DNA from 3 places in the Ferdinandcohnia sp. GQ5 genome. Region 1 is predicted to be linked to each of the others. Evidence: predicted binding sites of a transcription regulator. Region 1 holds the regulator's gene; each other region holds the start of a gene.
What was found. The regulator CtsR, encoded in region 1, represses protease genes until heat stress. The targets are predictions, from matches to a motif close to ATGGTCAATAAAGGTCAAACA.
Positions count from the first base shown of each region.

Region 1 (5,809 bases):
GGTCTTTTTTTATTTTCCAAAACCGAGAGATTTTGTGGTGTAAAAGAAGTTTTTACGGAAATAAGGCTATCAATTAGAATAGGTCGGGTTTCGAGGAGCAAAGAGTTCAAGGAAGCAAGGGAGCGACAACCGGAATGTACTATGTACATGAGGATTGGAGTGAGCGCAGCTGACGCAGAAATCTGCCGCTCATCAGAAGCCGACCACCGAACCACGGAAGTTAAGCTCTTGCGCCGATGGTAGTTGGGGCATTGCCCCTGTGAGAGTGGGACGTCGCTAGGCAATTAAGAGATCAACCGTTATGGTTGGTCTTTTTTTGTGCATAGAAAAATAGTAAAGAAACCGGTACATTAATGGTATATCGCAAACGGCCTAAACGGTATATCAACATATCGAGAAACAACAAATAGTATAACGAAAATGGCTTAATCGGTATATTGCCATATCGCAAAACGATAAGTGCTATACCGCAAATGGCTTATTCGGTATATCGCCATATTGAGAAACGATATTGTTATACCGCAAACGGCCTAAACGATACATCACCAGGTCGCAAAACGATAAATGGTATATCGCAATCAGCATATAAACGATACACCAACAGTACGGATGAGCCTCTATTGATTTACTTTAAACATACTATACCAATATATCTCAGAATCCCCATAACCCGCCCATTTTCAATCTTACCACCCATAAACCATGTTAAATTTTACATACTAATGAATATCAATAATTTATATCAGTTTGTTTATGATAAAAATGTCATAGTTATAAGTATTAATTACTATTCTAAAAAAATGGGTCCTAAGAAATCATAATTTAATTGATGAATCGTATAATTATAAAACACTAAATTTTTTCTTGTTTAAAAAAGGGGATTTAGGTTGCCTATCGAATACCTATACCTTATAAAAGGTTTTTGCATATACATAAAAAGGGAGGATGTAACATGATTGATTTTATTGCATCGTTCCAAACAGAAGAATTTTTAACGATGTCGATACGGATTTTTTTAGCCGCGTTATTATGCGGGTTAGTCGGCTTGGAAAGAGAGGTACATAAGCACCCTGCTGGGTTTCGTACCCATTTGCTAGTTGGAGTCGGCTCCTGTTTAATGATGTTAATGTCAATTTACGGGTTCCAGCCTTATTTAGAAATGAGTACAAACGTACGTTTTGATCCAGCCCGGATTCCTTCCTATGTGATAAGTGGTATTGGATTTTTGGGTGCCGGTACTATTCTTGTAAGGGATGCAACGGTTCGGGGGTTAACAACTGCTGCCTCCATTTGGGTGGTTGCCGGTCTTGGGTTAATTATCGGATTAGGCATGTATGCTCCTGCCATATTAACAACAATCGTTGTTTTACTGAGTCTAATTTTCCTTAATCGATTTGAGGAATTCTTCTTTAAATCCAGAAAAAGAAAAGTTGTTCATATCATTATCAATGAAGATATTTCATCATTTTCTGCAATCTTACAACTATTTAAAGATAATGGTTACCGGGTAAGGGATTTTAACATTAAGTACTCGAAGGATAAAATTAATAATAATTGCCAGTACACGATTGATGTTGAGGTCGGAAGTAAAAACGAACGTTTGCGATTGTATGAAGAATTGTCAAAACAAGAAATGGTGCAAAAAATTTTCTGATTTGGTGTTTAGAGGGGTACTAAATTTGGAAAGTATAGGATAGTAAATGCCTTGAAAATGATTGCCTAAATAATTTTGACGTTCGATTTGAAAAGCGAAACAGTTGAAAAATTAGTGCGGTCATTTTATATTATAGTTATAGTCAAATATAGTCAAAGTCAAGGTGAGGTGTGGTCATAATGAGGAATATATCTGATATCATCGAACAATATCTTAAAAGTGTTCTTGATACAAGTGATCGAGCTATTGTTGAAATAAAAAGAAGTGAGATTGCCGATAAATTTGAATGTGTCCCATCTCAAATTAACTATGTAATAAATACACGATTTACTTTAGAGAGAGGCTATTTAGTTGAAAGTAAACGAGGTGGTGGGGGTTATATTCGTATTATGAAGGTAAAAACGAATAATGATTCTCAGTTGATTAATCAACTCGTTCGCCTTATAGACAAACGGATTTCTCAAACGAGTGCAGAAGATGTCATTTTGCGTTTAATTGAGGAGGAAGTAATCTCGAAAAGAGAGGCGAAGATCATGCTAAGTGTAATTGATCGTTCCGTCTTGTTTATTGAGCTTCCTCATCGGGATGAGTTGAGAGCACGCATGCTAAAGGCAATGCTAACATCCCTCATGTATAGATAATAAGTTAAAGCCACCGGCGAATGCCACGATTTCTTAAAGGTAATTTTTCGAGCATAGGATTAAAGACTAAGAACGCCACATCCTGTGGCAACGTCTTTGTGACCCACTTCGTGTGGGCCTAAAAAAATCGGGCACAAATACGCCAAGGCGCATTTGATTAAGTAGGAAGGTGCTTACCATGATATGCCAAGAATGCAATCAACGTCCTGCCACATTACATTTTACAAAGATTATTAACGGTGAAAAGACAGAGGTTCATATATGTGAACATTGTGCTCAAGAAAAAAGTGAGATGTTTATGTTTCCAGGCACATCTGGCTTTTCAATAGATAACTTATTAGCAGGACTTCTACAATTTGAACCACTTGCAGGTTCAAAGCAAAATGCTTTTCAACAAAATGAGATTTTACAATGTAGTAACTGTAAAATGACTTTTCAACAATTTGCAAAGGTAGGTCGGTTTGGCTGCTCGCATTGCTATCCAACCTTTGAAAAACAACTTACCCCAATCTTAAAACGTCTGCATAGTGGTAATACACATCATACAGGGAAAATACCAAAACGAATCGGAGGCTCCTTCCATATCCGGAAAGAGATTGAACAATTAAAGCATAAGATGCAGGAGTATATTTCCCTAGAGGAATTTGAAAAGGCTGCAGAAGTTCGTGACCACGTAAGGGCTTTAGAGAAAAAGCTAGGTGGTTACAAAGAGGGGGATGTATAATCAATGTCACTTGAACATTTTATCAATCAAGCCTTAAGCTCTTGGATGAGTCAAGAAGGGCCGGATTCGGATATTGTCTTAAGTTCAAGGATCAGGCTTGCTCGAAATTTGAAAAATGTCCCCTTTTCAACGGTGTATTCAAATGAAGAAGCTCAACAAATTGTGGAAGTCTTCCAAAAGGGCTTTTCAGGGAAGAGTTTTCCTTCAATTGGAGAAATGGAATTATTAAAAATGATGGAGCTCCAACCAATTGAAAAGAGGGTACTTGTTGAAAAACATTTGATTAGTCCACATTTAGCTGAGGACTCTACGTATGGAGCTTGTCTTTTATCTGAAAATGAAGAAATTAGCATTATGATTAATGAAGAAGACCATATTCGAATACAATGTTTATTCCCAGGGTTACAATTATCGGAAGCTTTACGGGTTGCAAACAACCTGGATGATTGGATTGAAGAGCATGTCGATTACGCGTTTGATGAAACAAGAGGTTATTTAACCAGCTGCCCGACGAATGTAGGGACTGGGATACGTGCATCTGTGATGATGCATCTGCCAGCACTTATCTTAACTCATCAAATGAGTAGAATTATCCCGGCAATCAATCAACTTGGCCTTGTTGTAAGAGGAATATATGGTGAAGGCAGTGAGGCGTTAGGAAATATTTTTCAAATTTCAAACCAAATTACGCTTGGAAAGACGGAAGAAGATATTGTTGAAGATTTAGAGAGTGTTGTTGCTCAGTTGATTGCGCAAGAACGTTCTGCACGAGAAGCTTTGGTAAAAACCTCTAATATTCAGTTGGAGGACCGAGTATTCCGTTCCTATGGGGTTTTAGCTAATAGTCGGATCATTGAATCGAAGGAAGCAGCTAAATGTTTATCAGATGTCCGATTAGGTATAGATCTTGGCTATATAAAAGATATATCAAGAAGTATCCTTAATGAACTCATGGTTTTAACACAACCTGGATTCCTACAATCATATGCTGGTGGGGCATTAAGGCCAAATGAAAGAGACGTTAAAAGAGCGTCTATCATTCGAGAAAGATTGAAGCTAGAAAATAATAAGACTACCGACATGGAGGGTGATGGGTTATGATGTTTGGCAGATTTACTGAGCGTGCACAGAAGGTATTGGCTTTAGCTCAAGAGGAAGCTGTGCGATTAGGGCATAACAATATTGGAACTGAACATGTATTATTAGGTCTTATTCGAGAAGGCGAAGGAATCGCTGCTAAGGCCTTACTTGCACTAGGATTAGGTCCCGAAAAAATTCAAAAAGAGGTCGAGGCTTTAATTGGCCGTGGTCAAGAGGGATCACAGACAATTCATTATACTCCGCGTGCGAAAAAGGTAATCGAGTTATCAATGGATGAGGCTCGGAAGCTTGGTCACTCTTATGTAGGTACAGAGCATATTCTACTGGGATTAATTCGTGAAGGGGAAGGCGTCGCTGCACGGGTATTAAACAATTTAGGTGTGAGCTTAAATAAAGCTCGTCAGCAGGTTCTACAGTTATTGGGAAGCAATGAGTCATCATCGGGGCATCATGGTGGAGGTTCTACAAATGCCAATACACCTACCCTAGATAGTTTAGCCCGTGATTTAACTGCGATTGCAAGAGAAGGCAGCCTAGATCCAGTTATTGGCCGTAGTAAAGAAATTCAACGTGTGATTGAGGTACTAAGCCGTCGTACGAAAAACAACCCAGTTCTAATCGGGGAGCCTGGTGTTGGTAAAACGGCAATTGCAGAAGGTTTAGCCCAGCAAATTATCAATAATGAGGTACCAGAAACGCTTCGTGATAAGCGAGTAATGACCCTTGATATGGGTACCGTGGTTGCGGGTACAAAATACCGTGGGGAATTTGAAGACCGCTTAAAAAAGGTAATGGATGAAATACGCCAAGCTGGTAATATCATTTTATTTATAGATGAACTTCATACCCTAATCGGAGCAGGTGGAGCAGAAGGAGCAATTGACGCGTCAAATATCCTAAAACCATCACTTGCTCGCGGTGAACTTCAATGTATTGGTGCTACCACATTAGACGAATACCGAAAGTATATCGAAAAGGATGCCGCGCTAGAGCGACGCTTCCAACCAATTCAAGTGGATGAACCAACTGTCGAAGAATCTATTTTAATTTTAAAAGGATTACGCGACCGTTATGAAGCGCATCATAGAGTATCAATCTCAGATGAGTCTATCATTCAGGCTGTTAAACTGTCAGATCGCTATATTTCAGACCGTTTTCTACCAGATAAAGCAATTGATTTGATTGATGAGGCTGGTTCAAAAGTTCGTCTTCGTTCCTATACTGCACCACCAAATTTAAAGGAGCTTGAACAAAAGCTTGAAGAGGTTCGCAAGGAAAAGGATGCGGCGGTTCAAAGTCAAGAGTTTGAAAAAGCTGCATCATTACGTGATTCCGAGCAACGTCTACGTGAACAGTTAGAAGAAACGAAGAAAAACTGGAAGGAAAAGCAGGGGCAAGAGAACTCTGAGGTTACTGTAGATGATATCGCAATGGTCGTATCAAGCTGGACCGGTGTCCCTGTATCTAGACTAGCACAAACTGAAGCGGATAAATTATTAAATATGGAAGAAATCCTTCACTCACGAGTAATCGGTCAGGAAGAGGCGGTTAAAGCTGTTTCCAAGGCAGTTAGACGTTCACGTGCAGGATTAAAAGATCCGAAGCGCCCAACGGGTTCATTTATTTTCCTTGGTCCAACGGGTGTAGGTAAGACAGAACTGGCTCGTGCTCTAGCTGAATCTATTTTCG
Region 1 covers NZ_JCAXEW010000027.1:61,927-67,735, reverse strand. The annotation lists gene AC6CHV_RS24215 (MgtC/SapB family protein) at 953-1,654, shown strand; gene AC6CHV_RS24210 (CtsR family transcriptional regulator) at 1,834-2,295, shown strand; gene mcsA (protein-arginine kinase activator protein McsA) at 2,474-3,019, shown strand; gene mcsB (protein-arginine kinase McsB) at 3,023-4,120, shown strand; gene clpC (ATP-dependent protease ATP-binding subunit ClpC) at 4,117-5,809, shown strand, end outside.

Region 2 (5,809 bases), on a different contig from region 1:
TGTAGAAGCAACCCAAGCTACACAGATTATTTTTGTCATATTTGGTGAGGTCCTTTTATTAAGTGCACCAATGCCAACGATGTATTCCTTTGTCGGACTCTTCATGATCGCTGGTGGGATGGTGCTACACAGCCTGTTCTCGAATCGAAAGACTCCGATTAAGGTGACTGACCTGAAGACTAAGTCAATATAAAAAAATGCAGAGCTTTTTGGGCTCTGCATTTTTAGTGGGAAGATTATTTTACTACAATTTTATTTTCTTCAACTGTTACATTCAAGCTTTTTTGATCTTCATTTTCTAGAAGAATATCTGTGATTTGGTCTTCAAGCTGTTCTTGGATGACACGGCGTAGTGGACGTGCACCAAATGCTGGGTGGTAACCAAGCTCAGCTAATTTTTGTTTCGCTTCGTCGTCAACAGACATAGTTACTTCTTGTTCTTTAAGAGTTGCTTCAAGATCATGTAACATTAAGTCGACAATTTTTAGCAGATGCTCTTTTTCAAGCTGTTTGAATTCGATGATTGCATCAAATCTGTTTAAGAACTCAGGCTTGAAGAAGGAACCAAGTGACTCAAGGATAGATGATTCCTTGTAGGCACCTGTTTCAGCCTTTTCAAAGCCGACCGTAATTTTCTTAGGAGCGCCAACTCCGGCATTACTTGTCATGATAATGACTGTCTCTTTGAAACTTACAGTACGGCCTTGGCTATCTGTTAAACGACCATCCTCTAATATTTGTAGGAACATATGTTGAACATCTGGATGTGCCTTTTCAATTTCGTCTAAAAGGATGATGCTATAAGGATTACGACGAACTTTTTCGGTTAGTTGTCCAGCTTCCTCATGGCCGACATATCCAGGAGGTGAACCGATGATTTTAGACACTGAATGTTTCTCCATATACTCACTCATATCGAGTCTAATCATCGCATCCTTTGAGCCGAAGAGCTCCTCAGCAAGTGTCTTTGTTAATTCTGTTTTACCTACACCCGTTGGTCCAACGAAGAGGAAGGAACCAATAGGGCGATTTTTAGCCTTCAAACCAGCACGGCTACGACGAACTGCTTTCGCAACCTTTGTTACTGCTTCATCTTGACCAATTACTTTTTTGGCAAGATTTTCTGCAAGTAGCTTCATTTTTTGTTGTTCATTTTCTTGGAGCTTACCAACAGGAATACCGGTTTTCTTTTCAATAATTTGTTGAATGTTTTCGACATCAATCACATGCTCTACGTTGTTTTCTGGATTATTTAATTGTTTTTCAAGTAGAATTTCTTGATGTCTTAATTTTGCTGCTAATTCATAATTTTCTTCACCAGCAGCTTTTTCTTTTTCTGCTGCAATTTTTGAAAGCTCTCCTTCAATATTCTTTGGATTTGTTCCACCAGATACTAGGTTCATTTTTGACCCAGCTTCATCAAGTAAGTCAATGGCTTTGTCTGGTAAAAAGCGATCCTGAATGTAGCGGTGTGATAATGTGACACATGCACGGATTGCTTCGTTTGAATATTTTACTCCATGAAAGTCTTCGTACTTTCCTTTAATTCCTTCAAGAATCTGAATTGCTTCATCAATCGATGGTTCCTCCACAGTAACAGGTTGGAAACGGCGCTCGAGTGCAGCATCTTTTTCAATTTCTCGATATTCTTTTAGAGTGGTTGCACCGACCACTTGCAGCTCACCACGTGCAAGAGCTGGTTTTAAAATATTTCCTGCATCCATTGATCCTTCTGCAGATCCTGCACCAACTAAAAGGTGAATCTCATCAATAAATAGAATAATATTTTTACGTTTTTGAAGTTCCGCTATTAATTGCTTCATTCGTTCTTCAAATTGACCACGGATTCCCGTGTTGGCAACTAATGAAGCGACATCTAGTAAGTAAACCTGTTTATTTGAAAGCTTGTTAGGTGCCTTTCCTTCAGCGATAAGTAGGGCTAATCCTTCTGCAATAGCAGTTTTACCTACACCCGGTTCCCCAATTAGAACGGGGTTGTTTTTATTACGACGGTTCAGAATTTCAATGACACGTTGGATTTCCTCATCACGGCCAATAACTGGGTCAATTAGTCCAGCTTTCGCCATTTGAGTAAGGTTACGTCCAAATTGATCGAGAAGACCTCCGCCATTTCCACCGTGTTTTGTTTGTGTTTGTTGTTGGTTGATTCCATTTTGTTGACTAAAGGCATTGCCTTTAAATAGGTCATCAAATGTGAAATTAGGGAAACCGTTCAATCCTGAAGGTATTTTCATGTTGTTCTTCTCCTTCGCATAACACTCACTGCAAAGTTGAATTTGTCGCTTTTCTTGGTTAAGTTGTAGATGTAATTGAACAGTAGCTTCATTTTGATTACATGCTTGACAAATCATAAACAAATACCTCCTTGAATTTTTGACTATCTTTGACTAATTAGATAAATGAAATAGGCCATGCATGATGATTCGTAGTGTTTGACCATCTTTGACCTTATGTCTACATTATACTTTGACCATTTTTGACTTTCAAGTGAAAAGGCCTAGCAATTTTTTCCGCTTGTTTCCGAAATAATAGCTCGTCTTATTTATAGAACTTGTACATATATATCAAGTAATATAGATAAAACAATGAGGTGGCTATTTGTGCGAGGGAATTGGGGAGCAGCATTCCAGATTGGTGCTGTATATGTAGGAACAATCGTAGGAGCAGGCTTTGCAACAGGTAGAGAAATTGTCGAATTTTTTACCCAGCACGGTGTATATGGCTTGGTTGGAATCTGCATCAGCGGTTTCCTATTTATATGGTTAGGAACAAGAATTATGATTATTGCAAACCGAATTCAAGCAAATTCATATAAGGAATTTAATGAATACTTATTTGGAAAAAAAATTGGGTTAATGGTGAATGCACTTATGCTTCTTGTCCTAATAGGAGTAACTTCCGTTATGCTTTCTGGTGCAGGAGCGGTTTTTCATGAACAATTGGGAATATCTTATCAGCTTGGAATCCTGTTGACGGGTGGGCTTTCCATCTTTGTTTTGACTTATGGAGTTAAAGGGTTATTTGGTGTGAACATGTTTGTTGTTCCAATTATGATATTCTTTAGTGTTGTTTTAGCAATAGAGGTCATAGCAAATGATGCAACGGGTCTATTAAGTCGGCCAGAAATCGAGTCGCATAGCGCTAAATGGCTGATTTCACCATTTTTATATTCGGCTTTTAATTTGACTATGGCAATGCCGGTATTAGTTCCGCTTGCAAAAGAAATTAACCATGAACATACATTAAGATGGGGCGGTTTTATCGGTGGTGGTGCGTTATGTCTTATTTTATTTACGAGCCATATATCATTATCCGCACTACCAAATGTAGAAGGTTTTGAAATCCCGATGGCTGAAGTAATGAAAAACTTCATGGCTGTGTTTTATTGGTTGTACATCCTTGTGATTTATGGAGAAATCTTTACGTCTGTGATCGGAAACCTATTTGGTCTTGAGCGCCAATTGAAAAATGTCTTGAAGCTTTCATCGATTTCAATTGTGTTTGGGATTCTATCAATAGCCTATTTGATAAGTCAATTAGGTTATGGCTCCTTGATTTCTTTCTTATATCCATTGTTTGGGTACATGAGTTTGATTTTATTAGTACTGTTGGCAAGACCGATGAAGCGCTAACCGAGGGAATAATCAAAACCTGGATAAATGAAACTATATAAGAGGAAAAATAAAGAGGTATAATCAACCTCTTTATTTACTTTTTTAGAGTGATTAACGGTAACTACTTAAATAACTAATGTACATCCTTAGAATAAGCGAATGTTTCTTTAAGGTGACAGGCCAGCTGTATTTCAAGAAATTCTTTAGGGTCATTAAAACTCAAATTCAGCATGTCTTCAATTTTTTTAAGACGCTGGTATAGTGTATTAATATGAACGTGAAGTTTTTTCGAAGTTTCATTCATAGACTTATTTAACTTTACATATGTTAACAATGTTTGTTCTAAATCATTTTTCTTTGATTTTGCTGTATTTAAAGGCTGGAAAAAGGTATTTATGAATTCCTGAATCTCATTGGTATCCTGATTAATAAACAAGCGATTAACCCCAATGCTTTCATATGCGATCATACCAGATTCTTTTTTATTAACTAGATAGGCAACTGCCTTCTTTGCTTCCTCATAACTCTTTCCTATGTGATATACTCCCTGATTTTCAGAACCAATACCCACACACAAAAACGAATCATTAATAGTTTTCCAGTTAGTAATAATTGTTTTTAATCCCTTTATCGTGTCGTCAGCTCCTGAATTGTGTGCAACTGAAACAAGTAAAATGATTTTATTATGAAATCCGTAGATGAGTTGCACGTCTTGGATATTCTTTTTTATCAATGAGATAATACTATGAATATCAGCACCAAGCTTATATAAATCTTTATAATTAACAAGTTCAATTAAGACCACATAAAACATATGAGAAGGATTTATGTTAAACTCTTTTCTTTTCTCAAGTAAGACTTCTGGCTCCTTGCTTTGAATCAATTCATTAAAAAATTCATGGAATTTCTTATAATAGATTTCTTCTAGTGTGTGTTTCTTTACAAGTTCAAGTGCGAGTAAAGAGCCACCCTGTTCGATAATAATTCGATCAATGATTGATAATGTATTAGAGTAGGGGTAAATAAAGCATCCAAGAAAAATAGTACCATTTAGAATCGGGTAAAGATAAAATTTTCCCTCTTCAGGCTTACGCAATTCCACGAAAACAGCATTTCTTCTATTTTTAAAAATAGTAGTAATTTCATCCACGCTAAAATAAATTTTTTCTTTCTCTTGATTATGGTACCAATCGTTTTCTAAATAGTCGTAGAAGGAAAACGGACCATTTATCATTTTTCCTAGTTCTCTAATAATGGACTTTAAACCTTTGTTTTGTATAGAAATCTTAATAAGTCTGTCGTGGACTTCGTTTCTTTTTGCGAGCTCATTTAATTGTTGCTTTACCTCTGTATAAAGACGTGCATTTTGAATTGCGATTGCAGCCTGGGATGCAAAGCCTTGTAAAAGTCGCACGTCATCATCAGTAAATTTTCCTACCTTATTAAATTGGTGAATCGTCATGACTCCAATACGCTTTTCCCCAATAGATATAGGTACACTAACAATTGCTTGAATTTCTTTTTCTTTATACGAAGACTTGATTATATGTAGATTTCTCTCTGAAATAGAATTCTCACTCATTACTTTATAAATCTGTTCTTTAGAATGATAAATTAACGGTTTTCCTTCCTTAAAAACTACACCCGTAATCGATTCTCCGACCTCCATTTTAAGCTTTCTGATGATCGGTTCAAATCCAACACTTGTCTTTGTGATAATTTTTTCTTGATCATAGTCATAGAGTTGTAGATAACCTGCATTTGCAACTGGTATTACTGATAATGCATTTTTTGTAATCCTCTCTAATAGGTCATCAAGGACAAGAGAAGAAGAAACAGAACGTATTCCCTCTATTAACATCTCTAGTTCTGCACCTTTAGCTTGGACTTGGCTTTTAGCATCTAGCAGTTCGAAGCATACATATAAATATTCCAAATCTCTTTCATCAAAGGGACAAGTTTTACTATTAGAGCGAAGAAGCACTTGATGCTTGTTCACGTAAGAAAATAAAACATATAAGTACCCTTTATTTATCATGATTTTGTATTTGCATTCTCCATTACTTGTTTGTGGATTAATATTCTCTTTTTTTAGATTCCCTTTTTTATATATAAGGTTGAACGAAGTATCGTGTGCTTTTTGTATCAAGATTTCATAGGAAGCTCCATTAAAA
Region 2 covers NZ_JCAXEW010000011.1:46,330-52,138, forward strand. The annotation lists gene AC6CHV_RS14505 (DMT family transporter) at 1-193, shown strand, start outside; gene AC6CHV_RS14510 (ATP-dependent Clp protease ATP-binding subunit) at 237-2,372, opposite strand; gene AC6CHV_RS14515 (YkvI family membrane protein) at 2,622-3,653, shown strand; gene AC6CHV_RS14520 (helix-turn-helix domain-containing protein) at 3,769-5,809, opposite strand, start outside.
Region 2: AC6CHV_RS14510 (ATP-dependent Clp protease ATP-binding subunit) is a predicted target of CtsR. The motif match lies at 2,451-2,471, and genes of this name have one in related genera.

Region 3 (5,809 bases), on a different contig from region 1:
TACCAGTACTTTTAAAAGAATGCAATAAATAAACTGCCTATTTTTTAGGCAGTCAGATTATTTTAAATATTTACTTAGATACTCTTGAATGACTTCTTTATGGATAATCCCATACTCCACTTCGTTTCCGTCAATTTCGATAACCGGAATCATGATTTGATATTTTTCAAGAAGTTCATCATCTTTATAAATATCAACCTCATTGAGTTCTAATGGAAATTCCTCACTTAATTCCTCGATAACCCGCCTCGCTTTTGTACAAAGGGAGCAATTATCTTTTGAATACATGGTGACTTGAATGCGTCTCAACTGTTACACTTCCAATCTACTTGCTGTATCTTTTTCGCTTCGATGAAGATGGTATATTTAATTGATCACGGTATTTTGCAATTGTTCTTCTGGACACAAGAATACCATGCTCCTCCTTAAGTATACTGACAATATCCTGGTCTGACAAAGGCTTTTGTTTATTTTCCTCATCAATCAACTCTTTTAAAACGTTCTTAACCTGAGTTGATGACGTGTCGGTTGAACCCGTTGTCTGGATGTTGCGACTAAAGAAATATTTCATTTCGAAGATACCAAATGGAGTTTGCACAAATTTATCTTTTACTGCACGGCTTACAGTTGATTCATGAATGTCTAAACTTTGTGCAACATCACTCATTATAAGCGGCTTTAGATGAGCTGGTCCTTTTAGAAAAAAATCCAGTTGGTGATTGATGATTTCGTTCATGACATTTTGTAAGGTGAGTTTTCTCTGCTCCAAACTTCTCATAATCCATTGGCACTGGTCCACTTTTTCTTGAAGATAGGATTTAGTTTTTGAATCTTTTTCTTGTATGAAATGTTGGTAATACTGAAGATTCAACGAAACCTTTGGTAAATAAGAATCGTGCATGTTCATGATGACAACACCATTTTCAACTTGAATATCAAAGTCAGGAACAATATATTGTGCTTCTCCTCCATGAAAAGCTGCACCTGGTCTCGGCTGAAGAGTTTGGATAAAGTCAAAAATCTGTTGAATGTCAAAGAGCTTTACATCAAGTTGCTTTGCGATTTCCTTCCAGGACTTTTCTGCGAATTCTTCAAAATAGTCCTGAATAATTGTTTCAGCAAGACTATTCCGCTTTGGCAATTTCCTGAGTTGTAGAAGTAGGCATTCCTGTAAGGACCTTGCCCCTACCCCAATCGGCTCTAGACTTTGAATATAGTGAATTGCACTTTCGATGGTTTCTGTATCCGTATTAAGGTCCTTTGCAATCTCCTCCTCCGGAAAATACAGATAACCGTTGCTATCCAAAAGTTGAATTATATACTCCATCGTTCGCTTTTTTACGGTGTTCACTTTCATATATGAAAGTTGTGTAAGCAAATGTTCATAAAGGGTTGTTTCTTTTTTTCCAATATAGTCAATCGGATTTGTGTAGGATTCATTTTTGACCTTTGATTTCATTACTCTATTAAAATCCGTTTGTTTTACTTCTATTAGGGGATTTTCTAATGTTTGCTCTTCTAGAAATTTAGTCAGATCCAAAGAAGAGTATTGTAAAAGAGTTATAGCTTGAGTTAGCTCCTTTGTCATGACTAGCTTTAATGATTGCTGTTGAAAAAGTCCAGTTTGCATATTCACTCTCGTTTTCCCCCTTCCCCTGAGTTGTATTAAATGGAAGCGTTTACTTTTCTTATTGTAATGAACAACCTCATTTTATCGAAGAGGTTCTATCGCTAATTTTAGCTTACTTCTATGGTATCGAAAAAGTTAAATTTTAGCACGCATTTTTATTCATTTTTTGAAAGAATCTACTTTAAAGAGGTGATTTGAATTGAAAAAAAATGAGATTATGTATACCGGCCCGGTGACGGGGACTTTGTATGAAGCAAAAAAAGCGAAAAACAACGAAGAGTTCGCAACTGAATTTGATCCCATTCAAACAATGTGGGCTGTGAACCCAGTTGACGAGGATGTGTACGAAGGAACATTAGGGTATAAGGATAATTAGCGATTTGGAGATGGAATTTTGGCGACGTGATGGGCGGGGGATATCTATGCCAACGTAGTCTGATTGTTTGCTGATGAGGGTTTGATTCGCGTTTACATTACCTTTTAGGTTGATTTCTGACTTGTAAGGGTACGATTAGCACGTTTGTGTTCCCTTTTGGCTCGATTTCCGGCTCGTAAGGGTACGATTCATGCGTTTGTGTCCCCCCTCAACTATTTTACGAAAAAAGGTACCAATACCATAATACGCAAAAAGGACCAGATTTTACTCTGGTCCTTTCTTCATTAGCGCCCTCGGCAGGATTCGAACCCACGATAAGAGAACCGGAATCTCTTGTGCTATCCACTACACTACGAGGGCATGTCTAAATAGAAACTGCACTCATCATTATAGGCTAGAACGCATTTGATTGCAAGATGAATGTTTTAAAACACTCCAATTCGGTTATGATGGTATACGTATGAAATTTAGTTTTTTTCACATCGATAAAGGTATGTCATAAATGTTTGTAGAATAAGATAAGTTAGTAAAGCGAATTGTTTGACCTTTACTGACCTTAATTGTATGATGGAAATACATAGTAGTAAAGTTTTTAATTTGTTTTGAAGGAGGAAGTTAAATGAATTTAATCCCTACAGTTATTGAGCAAACAAACCGTGGAGAACGCGCCTATGATATTTACTCGCGTTTATTAAAAGACCGTATTATCATGCTTGGAAGTGCCATTGATGATAATGTGGCTAACTCAATTGTGTCTCAGTTATTGTTCTTAGCAGCTGAGGATCCTGAAAAAGATATTTCTTTATACATTAACAGCCCTGGTGGTTCGATTACAGCTGGTATGGCTATTTATGACACAATGCAGTTCATTAAGCCAAAGGTTTCTACAATCTGTATTGGTATGGCTGCTTCTATGGGTGCTTTCTTACTTGCTGCTGGTGAAAAAGGCAAGCGTTTTGCGCTTCCTAACAGTGAAGTTATGATTCACCAACCACTTGGTGGAGCACAAGGGCAAGCAACTGAAATCGAAATTGCGGCTAAGCGTATCTTATTCCTACGCGATAAGCTAAACAAAATTTTAGCTGAGCGTACTGGTCAACCACTAGAAATTATTGAAAAAGACACTGACCGCGATAACTTCATGACTGCTGAAAAAGCAATGGAATACGGATTAATCGACAAGGTTATGTTCCCACAAGACAATAAATAAGAAATAATAAAAATCCTCTCACATCTAATCGTGAGAGGATTTTTTTATGCTTCTTTTTGAACAAATTCAGTTAATGCTTCAACCGCTGCTTCTTCATCATTTCCATCAGCAATTAATGTAACTGTTGTACCGCTGCCAACTGCTAAGCTCATTAGACCCATGATACTTTTTGCATTTACCTTTTTTCCATCTTTCTCTAAAAAGATATCTGCAGAAAATTTATTTGCTTCCTGAACAAACATCGCTGCAGGACGTGCTTGTAACCCCGTTCTTAAAGCAACCTCAACTTGTCTTTCCACCATTCGTTTCTTCCTCCTCAAATTTTTCTGTACATTCTTAAGTTGTGTTTTTTTTTAGTATTTCCTATTAATACGTAGGTTGAGCTCTAAAGGTTTCATATTTTATTTAAAAATGATAACGCTTTATTTTTCTCCAAGTGAGCAATGTGCTCACTTTATAGATTGGCCCGCTCGTAGCTTATCAGCAATTTCATCGATTTTTCGAAGTCGGTGATTAATGCCCGACTTACTAATCTGGCCTGATGTTACCATTTCGCCTAACTCTTTAAGTGTGACATCCTGATAGGCGACGCGAAGCTCCGCAATTTCTCTTAATTTATCGGGTAGAATGCCTAGGCCGACTGTTTCTTCAATGTATCGAATGTTTTCCACCTGACGAATCGATGCCCCAATAGTTTTATTAAGGTTAGCTGTTTCACAATTGACGAGGCGGTTCACCGAATTTCTCATGTCACGGACAATTCGAACATCCTCGAAACGAAGCAATGCCTGATGCGCACCAATGACATTTAGGAACTCTGTGATTTTTTCTGCTTCTTTTAAGTAGGTGATAAAACCTTTTTTTCGTTCTAACGTTTTAGCGTTGAGATCAAAAACGTTCATCAATTCACAAAGTGAGTCATTGTGTTCTTTATATAATGAAAAAATCTCAAGATGGTACGAGGATGTTTCTGGGTTATTAACGGAGCCACCTGCTAAAAAAGCTCCGCGTAAATAGGAGCGTTTGCAGCACTTCTTCGCTACTAATTCCGAAGAAATTTCCTGCCTTAATGAAAAGCCTTCAAAAATCTTCAAGTCTTCTAATATTTCCTTTGCATCCTCAATAAGGCGAACAAGATATACATTGTTCTTCTTAAGTCTCATTTTCTTTCGAACAAGGAGCTCTACTCCTACATTATAGCATTTTTTCAGAAGTGTATAAATTCTTCTCGCAATCGCGGCGTTTTCCGTTTGGATGTCAACCACCATTTTTTGGTTAGAGAAGGAAAGTGCGCCATTCATTCGGATCAAAGCGGAAAGCTCGGCTTTTGCGCAGCAGTCTTTGATGTCTAAATTTGTAAGTTCTTTTTTCGTCTCTGATGCAAATGACACAGTTCCACCTCCCTTTTTTTAAAAGTGGGTGATTTACCCTCAATCACCCTTTTTATTTTTAATGAGCAAATCGTATAACAGGTTTGCTACTTTTGTAGTGTCGTGTCTGATAACTCCATTATCGTATGAAATAATTTTATCATGGATGATAGCTAAACCTAAAGCAGAAAGCCTTTCAGTGTCGTAAACTACAGGTTTTGCTAGCTCTTTTGCATATTTTTCTTTTATATTCTCAGGAATCTCTCCATTATTGACAAGAACAGTATCAATGAAATTGACGCCCATATGATCGTACAAAGCTTGAACATGGTCGCTAGCTGTAAAATTCAACGTTTCCCCAGCCTGTGTCATTACATTACATATATAAACTTTTTTTGCTTTCGATTTTAAAACCTCTTCACCGATTTTGGGTACAAGTAAATTCGGTAAAATACTGGTGTAGAGGCTACCAGGACCAATGATAATCATATCTGCCTGTTGTATTTTTTCAATCGATTCTTGTAGAGGTTCTACATCACTAGGTGTTAAAAATACACGCTTTATTTTTTTCCCCGAATATGGAATCTTGGATTCTCCTGAAACAACTGTACCATCCTCCATTTCAGCATGTAGAATGACGCTTTTATTTGCCGCCGGAAGGACCTTCCCTCTTACATTGAGGACTTTACTCATTTCACCAACTGCGTGAACAAAATCCCCGGTAATTGTAGTCATTGCCGCAAGAATCAAGTTCCCCAGGGAATGACCTGATAATCCATTCCCACCGGCAAACCGATGTTGAAATAAATCTTCAATTAGTGGCTCCACATCTGACAACGCAGCTAATACGTTTCGAATATCACCAGGCGGTGGGATATCCATCTCATCTCGAAGACGACCAGAAGAACCCCCGTCATCTGCAACCGTCACAATTGCCGTGATATCAACAGGTAGATATTTTAATCCTCGTAAAAGTACAGAAAGTCCTGTTCCCCCACCAACGATGACAATCTTAGGTTGTTTTGGCTTGGTCATTACTTTTTGTCCTTTCTCTTCTCAATATCGCGGTGAGAAACATGGGTCTGATATTCATCCTTGAAATGATTTGCGATATATTCGGCAAGCGTAACAGAACGATGCTGTCCACCTGTGCAACCAATTCCAATAACAAGCTGACTTTTACCTTCCCGTTTGTATTGAGGAAGCATAAATGCAAGCAAGTC
Region 3 covers NZ_JCAXEW010000003.1:112,167-117,975, reverse strand. The annotation lists gene AC6CHV_RS04855 (glutaredoxin family protein) at 58-300, opposite strand; gene rpoN (RNA polymerase factor sigma-54) at 326-1,630, opposite strand; gene AC6CHV_RS04845 (hypothetical protein) at 1,830-2,006, shown strand; tRNA gene AC6CHV_RS04840 (tRNA-Arg) at 2,295-2,366, opposite strand; gene clpP (ATP-dependent Clp endopeptidase proteolytic subunit ClpP) at 2,626-3,216, shown strand; gene AC6CHV_RS04830 (HPr family phosphocarrier protein) at 3,261-3,518, opposite strand; gene whiA (DNA-binding protein WhiA) at 3,666-4,607, opposite strand; gene mgfK (gluconeogenesis morphogenetic factor MgfK) at 4,647-5,621, opposite strand; gene rapZ (RNase adapter RapZ) at 5,621-5,809, opposite strand, start outside.
Region 3: clpP (ATP-dependent Clp endopeptidase proteolytic subunit ClpP) is a predicted target of CtsR. The motif match lies at 2,544-2,564, and genes of this name have one in related genera.